DNA from 3 places in the Paenibacillus cineris genome. Region 3 is predicted to be linked to each of the others. Evidence: predicted binding sites of a transcription regulator. Region 3 holds the regulator's gene; each other region holds the start of a gene.
What was found. Region 3 encodes Rex, which represses fermentation and respiration genes when NADH is low (regulators of the CRP and FNR family bind a similar motif). Its sites were predicted from a motif close to TTGTGAAATATTTCACAA; they were not measured.
Positions count from the first base shown of each region.

Region 1: a site for Rex is predicted at 1,545-1,562, ahead of KI379_RS27840 (cytochrome ubiquinol oxidase subunit I). Genes of this name have one in related genera too.
Region 2: a site for Rex is predicted at 782-799, ahead of nadA (quinolinate synthase NadA). Genes of this name have one in related genera too.

Region 1 is NZ_BORU01000004.1:242,494-244,768, forward strand. Features, by position in the region: gene KI379_RS27840 (cytochrome ubiquinol oxidase subunit I) at 1-1,397, opposite strand, end outside; gene cydB (cytochrome d ubiquinol oxidase subunit II) at 1-1, opposite strand, end outside; gene KI379_RS27845 (hypothetical protein) at 1,683-2,165, opposite strand.
Region 2 is NZ_BORU01000007.1:45,423-47,697, forward strand. Features, by position in the region: gene ftsH (ATP-dependent zinc metalloprotease FtsH) at 1-434, shown strand, start outside; gene nadA (quinolinate synthase NadA) at 876-1,814, shown strand; gene nadB (L-aspartate oxidase) at 1,854-2,275, shown strand, end outside.
Region 3 is NZ_BORU01000001.1:3,819,380-3,821,654, forward strand. Features, by position in the region: gene KI379_RS17665 (amidohydrolase) at 1-756, opposite strand, end outside; gene KI379_RS17670 (redox-sensing transcriptional repressor Rex) at 710-1,396, opposite strand; gene dinG (ATP-dependent DNA helicase DinG) at 1,513-2,275, opposite strand, start outside.

The DNA of each region.
Region 1 (2,275 bases), on a different contig from region 3:
TGCGGAACTCCCTCCTTATCAAATGGATCGGCCGACTCATTCGAATGAGCAGCGTTGTCGGCGTACGGTCCTTTTTTGATGACGCGGACGAACAGATACACCATGACCACCGCCAGAATGGCGTAAATGGCCGTAAAAGCAATGATGGAGAACAATACCTGGCCGGCCGTGACGCTCGGCGATACCCCGTCGGCGGTCGTCATCAGACCGAATACGGTCCAAGGCTGGCGTCCAATCTCCGTCATGATCCAGCCCGACGTATTGGCGATAAACGGCAGCGAAATGGCAAACAGCATCAGGCGCATAAACCAGGTGTTGCGGTTGTCGAGCTTTTTGCGTGCCGCAAGATAGGCGCCATACAAGCTGAGCACAATCAGCAGCGAGCCGCTGGCCACCATGATGCGGAAGCTCCAGAAGGTCGTGCGCACCGGAGGAATGTAATCCCCGGGGCCGTACTGCTGTTCATATTGGGACTGCAGCTCCTTCATCCCCGTCACTTCGCCGGAAAACTTGCTGTAAGACAAGAAGCTGAGCAGGTAGGGAATTTGAAATTCCCCGGTATTGGTCTGATTTTTCGTATCGATAAATGCGGTGACCGTCCACGGCGCGGGATCGCTGCTCGTTTCCCAGAGCGCTTCGGTCGCAGCCATTTTCATCGGCTGGGTCTTCACCAAATATTGCGCCTGCTGGTGGCCCACCAGTGCCACGCCGATCGAGGACACAAGCCCGATGATCACCGCGATGGCAAAAGATTTTTTGAAAAAGGCGGTATCCTGTTTCTTCAGCAGCTTATAAGCGCTGACCCCGGTGACCACAAAGGCCCCGGTCATAAAAGCCGCCAGAATCGTGTGCGGGAACTCCAGCAGCAGCTGGCCGTTCGTAATCAAAGCTAGAAAGTCGTTCATCTCCGCACGGCCGTTATGGATCGTATAACCGACCGGACGCTGCATAAAGGAGTTGGCCGCCAAAATCCAGAACGCCGACATCACCGTGCCGAACGCGACCAGCCAGATGCAGATCATGTGGACCTTTTTGGACAGACGCTCCCACCCGAAAATCCACAGGCCGATAAACGTCGATTCGAGGAAAAACGCAAGCAGCGCTTCGATCGCCAGCGGGGCCCCGAAGACGTCACCCACAAAGCGGGAGTAAGCCGACCAGTTCATGCCGAACTGGAACTCCTGCAAAATCCCCGTCACCACGCCGACGGCGAAGTTGATCAGGAACAGCTTCCCCCAAAATTTAGCCATTCGTTTGTACTCTTCTTTGCCTTTGACGACATACATCGTTTCCATGATCGCGATCGTGAACACCAGTCCAATGGACAGCGGCACGAAAAAAAAGTGAAAAATCGTCGTCGCGGCAAACTGGATACGTGACAGCATAACTACATCCATCGTCTCTTCCCTCTTTCCTGTCGTTATTCTTAAAACCCGCCTAACAGGTTCCGATAACTTGGCTTCATCGTTTCTTCCTGTATCATGGCAGACTTTGAATCCGAATATTGTGATAAATGTCACAATGCAAAGCCCAAATCGTTGATTTTGTGAAATTAGTCACAAAATATTAAAAAATGAGGCCCTTCAAGCACAAAAAAGACGCCCGCACCTTTCGGCGCAGCCGTCCAATTCTTCAGTTCCTCTATATATGTTGCCTGCTTCAGGCTCGTTCGTGAAATCATGCTAGTCCCGTGCCACATAGTATTTATTGGTCATGTACCAGGCATCGCCCTTATCGGTCGGCACTCTGCCCTTCTTCTTGTCCAAAAATACGATTTCCTTGCACTTGGAACAATACCATTTGGTCGTGTAGTATTGGGAAAAGGTCGTGTAAGTCGTACCGCATTTGCAATCGACCTTGAAGTACACCCGGTTTTCTTCGTACGCCTTCGACAGCTGATCCGTGTTGTCGGACTCCGAAGAAGGAACCACGGGCTTGATCAGTTCAGCGTAATTGGAGAACCGATTATGCACTTTAAAATCGGCGACCAGCTCCGGATTCAGGCCAAAAAACTCCTTACCGATCGCTGTGATGAATTTCGCATCTGTGCGATAGCACTCGATCCATTCCTGAATCTGCTTATTGGATAAAGGTACAGTTCCTTTAATGCCGCTATTCAAGGTGTAGGTCATGATGCTCAAATTCTCATTGTCTTCATAGAACATTAATTCGGAAACCTCCTTATGATTTCAATTAATAATGTACTACTTCTGAGGGACAGAATCAAAGTGAGAAATAGTGCCAAGTGCCGGAAATATAAAAAAGCCCCCTTTCG
Region 2 (2,275 bases), on a different contig from region 3:
AGCGCATGACAAACGAGTGCTACGAGCGGGCGAGAGACCTGCTGACCAAGTACTCGAAAGAGGTTCACCTCATCGCGAACACGCTGCTTGAGAAGGAGACGCTCGAGCTTGAACAGATCAAGGAACTGATCGAGCAAGGTTATCTTTCTGAAGACGGCCCGAAAGAGGGCGGAAGCGGAAATGATGAAGGTTCTTCCGAGCATGGCGCCCCTGTCATCGACAACGTCGGTGACGTGCGTGTACGCATTCAGGGCAAGGATAATACCAGCCTGCCAACGGAAGAAATTCCGAACGATGTTCCATCCAACTTGCCGAATGACCCGCCAAGCGATATCAACACGGATACGCCGGGCGACATTCCAAATAACAATGATGGAACGAATGAGAATCCAGGTTCGGGCAACGGCGGAACACCGCCGGAATCCAGATCCTAATCCCATTACAACAACAGCCCGGAGACGGTTAGCCGTCTCCGGGTTTTTTGTGTCGTTTGCCAGGAAATATGAGCGGGGGCCATTTGGGGTGTCCAAGCATTGAAGCCGACAACGTTCCGCCTTAACTCTGTTGTACCAGTTAATTTTTTTTGAGGCATAGTAGCGATTGGGGCGGCTGCAAGCTCCAAATAGAAGCGAGGCGGCCTAATCGGACGGAATCGAGCGGGAAGCTTTGTTTTCTTTCGGCTAGATAGCATATAAAGATCATTTTAGTCAATTGACAGTATCGTGAACCTTGTGTAAATTAGTTGATAAACAAGATGGTCTCGAGGTTGCAACGGGCAACTTTGGGAGAATTTTCACAAACTATTCATGATGTTATGAGGTTATGAAGCCATCAACCGGGTAAAATCATGGGATTTCAGAGGGAGTGGGTTACTGGTGGAAGCTCTGGCACTGGAGCATAAGCAGGAACAAAAGCGGGAACTGACGGAGAAGCTGCTTAAGCTGAAGAAGGAAAGAAACGCCATTATTTTGGCGCATTATTATCAAAGGGATGAAATTCAGGAAGTAGCGGATTTCCGTGGCGATTCCTTCCTGCTTGCCCAGAAAGCGGCTCAAACCGATGCGGAAGTCATCGTCTTCTGCGGCGTTCATTTTATGGGTGAAAGCGCTAAGATTCTGGCTCCGAACAAAACGGTGCTGATTCCGGATGAGCGTGCAGGCTGTCCAATGGCCGATATGGTCAACGTGGACGGACTCCGCAAACTGAAAGCGCAGCATCCTAACGCCAAAGTCGTTACGTATATCAACTCTTCGGCAGAGATCAAGGCGGAAACGGATATTTGCTGTACCTCTTCCAATGCGGTAAAGGTGATTCAATCGGTCGATTCCGATGAGATCATCTGGGTACCGGACAAAAATTTGGGTCACTATGTGCAGCAGCATACCGACAAGAAGCTCATCATTTGGGAAGGGTACTGCAATACGCATGATATGCTGACGGTAAAAGACGTTGTGGAGATGAAAGCCAAATATCCCGACGCCGAATTTGTCGTACACCCGGAATGCCGTCCGGAGGTCGTAGCCATGGGCGATTTCGTCGGCAGCACCACGGCGATTTTGGAATACTGCAAAAAATCAAGCAGCAAACAGTTTATCGTCGGAACCGAAGACGGTACCGGATACCAGCTTCGTCTCGACAGCCCGGATAAGGAGTTTCATTTCGCCACCAAGTTTTTGGTATGCCCGAACATGAAGGTGAACAATCTGAAAAAACTGGTGAAGTGTCTGGAAACCATGAAGCCGCAAATCTACGTGCCGCCGGTTGTTGCAGATAAAGCCAGAACTTCTTTAGAGCGCATGTTACAAGTACAGTAGCATGCGCTACTCTTTCTCTTAAGACAGGTGAACAGGCACATGATTCCACAATATCTGGTTGACTTTGATCTGCAGACTTTGCCCCGGACCAAGACGGATGTCATCGTCATCGGCTCGGGCATAGCCGGGTTGTATACGGCGATTCAGGCAAGCCAGGACCGGCACGTCATCATGATCACGAAAAAAGCACTGCTCGAAAGCAACACCCGGTACGCTCAAGGGGGGATTGCCGCGGTCATTTCGGAAGATGATTCCCCGCAGTATCACCGGCAGGATACGCTGATGGCGGGGGCAGGGCTGTGTTCATCCTCCTCGGTGGACCTCTTGGTCAATGAAGGCCCGGAGGGCGTCAAGGAGCTGATCCGGCTCGGCACAACGTTTGACCTGGAGAACGGGGAGCTTGCCCTGACCCAGGAAGGCGCACACAGCCACCGGCGAATTTTGCATGCCAACGGGGACGC
Region 3 (2,275 bases):
GCCGAGCTTCTCCAAATGAATCGCCGGACGCGTTCCATAATCGCGTACATTCTGCTCCACTTCCGCCTTGGTCTCCGACATATGCGTATGCATCGGCAGATCCAGGTCATGCGCCGCCTGAACGAACTTCTCGATAAAATCAGGAGGGCATGTGTACGGGGCATGCGGAGAAATCATCGCCGTGATCCGGCCGTCTGCCTGCCCGTGCCAGTCCTTGGCGAACTGAATGGCTTCGTTCAGCTTGTGCCGCTGCACATCCTCCGGGCACAGACCGATGACACCGCGGGTCAGGGCAGCGCGCATGCCGGACTCAGTCACCACTTTGCCCACCTGATCCATATGATCGTACATATCGAGGAACGTCGTCGTGCCGCCTTTCAGCATTTCGAGCACCGACAGCGAAGTCCCCCAGTAAACGTCATTGGACGTGAATTTCGCTTCCATCGGCCACATTTTTTCCTGCAGCCATTCCTGGAGCACCATGTCATCCCCGTAACCGCGCAGCAGCGACATGGCCGTATGTCCATGGGTGTTGATCAGGCCCGGCATAAAAAATAAATGCGTGCCGTCGACGACCTGTACGCCTTCCTCCAGCTGCGGCTCCTCTTCACCGATATAGGTGATGCGGTCGCCCTCAATGACCATCCAGCCGTGCAATACCGGCTGCTCCGGCCGCAAAACGGCAAAGCTGCCGTTCTTGATGGCCCATTTAGGATTGGCGCTCCGGCTGCTGGAGCTCTTCAAATTGTCCGTCATCTTCCGTGTCGTCCTTTCCGTTGTTCAAATAATAAGCGAGGCTGAGCAAATCCGTCGTAAAATCGGCAGCATGGATCCGGATGCTAGCCGGCGCCTTCAGAATCGTCGGCGCAAAATTCAGAATCGCCTCGATCCCGGCCGCAATCAGCTGATCGGCGACGTTTTGTGCTTCGAAATCCGGGACGGTAATGATCCCGATCCGGATATTTTTGCTTTGTATCGTTTCTTTCAGCTCATCCATGGCCTGTACCGTCAAGGTGTTGATCCGTGTGCCGATTTTGGACGGATTGGCGTCAAACACGGCCACGATCTTCATATTTTCCTTCAGGTAAAAGTTATAGTTGGACAAAGCTTGACCAAGATTCCCCGCTCCGACCAGCACCGCGTTGATCTGCTGATCCAAATTCAGAATTTGACGGATCTTCTCGATGAGATAGGACACGTCATACCCTATCCCCTTACGGCCAAAATCCCCGAAATACGCCAAATCCTTGCGGATCTGCGCCGGGTTGAGATCCAGCTTCTGCCCGAGCTCCTGGGAGGAGACTGTGGCCACCTCCCGCTTGTTCAGCTCATTTAGATATCTAAGATATATAGGCAATCTGCGGACAACCGCCTCGGATATTTTCTCCGATTTCATGCATGTTCCCCCTATTGAACGGCTTGAATATTTATTTGGTTATATAGATTGAACTAAAGTTTTGCATTGAATTTCCTGTTCTAACCGCTTTAGTTCAATCTATCTAATGGACTCATTTAAGACACACCGTCCTGATGAAGCCATTCAGAGATGCGCGGAACCATCTGGTCTGTCTGCATATGCTCCATTTTCGGTCCAGGCAGCGAGTACAGGAAGTACTTCCCGTAATACGATTCGATAACGCGCGTATCGTATACGATGACGATGCCCCGGTCATGGGCGGTGCGGACCAGCCGCCCGAAGCCCTGCTTGAAGCGGATGACGGCCTGCGGGACCGACAGCTTCATGAACGGGTTCTTCTTCTGGCGCTGCAGCAGCTCGCTCTTCGCTTCCACCAGCGGATGGTTCGGCGGCTGAAACGGGAGCCGGACGATTGCCAGGCAAGTCAGCGCTTCACCCGGGATGTCCACGCCTTCCCAGAAGCTGCTTGTTCCAAGCAGCACCGAAGCGCTGCTGTCCGTAAACCGCCGGATCAGCTTCGTGCGGCTGCCGCTGTCTACGCCCTGTCCAAGCACGGCGATGTCGCTTTGTGCAAGGGCTTCTTTCAGCGGCTCGTATACCTGGCGCAGCATGCGGTATGAGGTGAACAGCACCAGCATCCGGCCGTGGGTCGCGATCGCGGCGTCCGCTAGTGAGCGGGCCAGCGTTTCGACAAACAGGGCGTCCCCGACGCTTCCCTTCACGCTTGGAAAATCCCGCGGAATGACGAGCAGCGCCTGGTCCCTGTACCGGAACGGGGACGGAAGCTGGACCGTCACAAGGCGTCCGCTGTCCTGGTCCTCCTGCAGTCCGAGGTTATCGATCATATACTGGAACGAT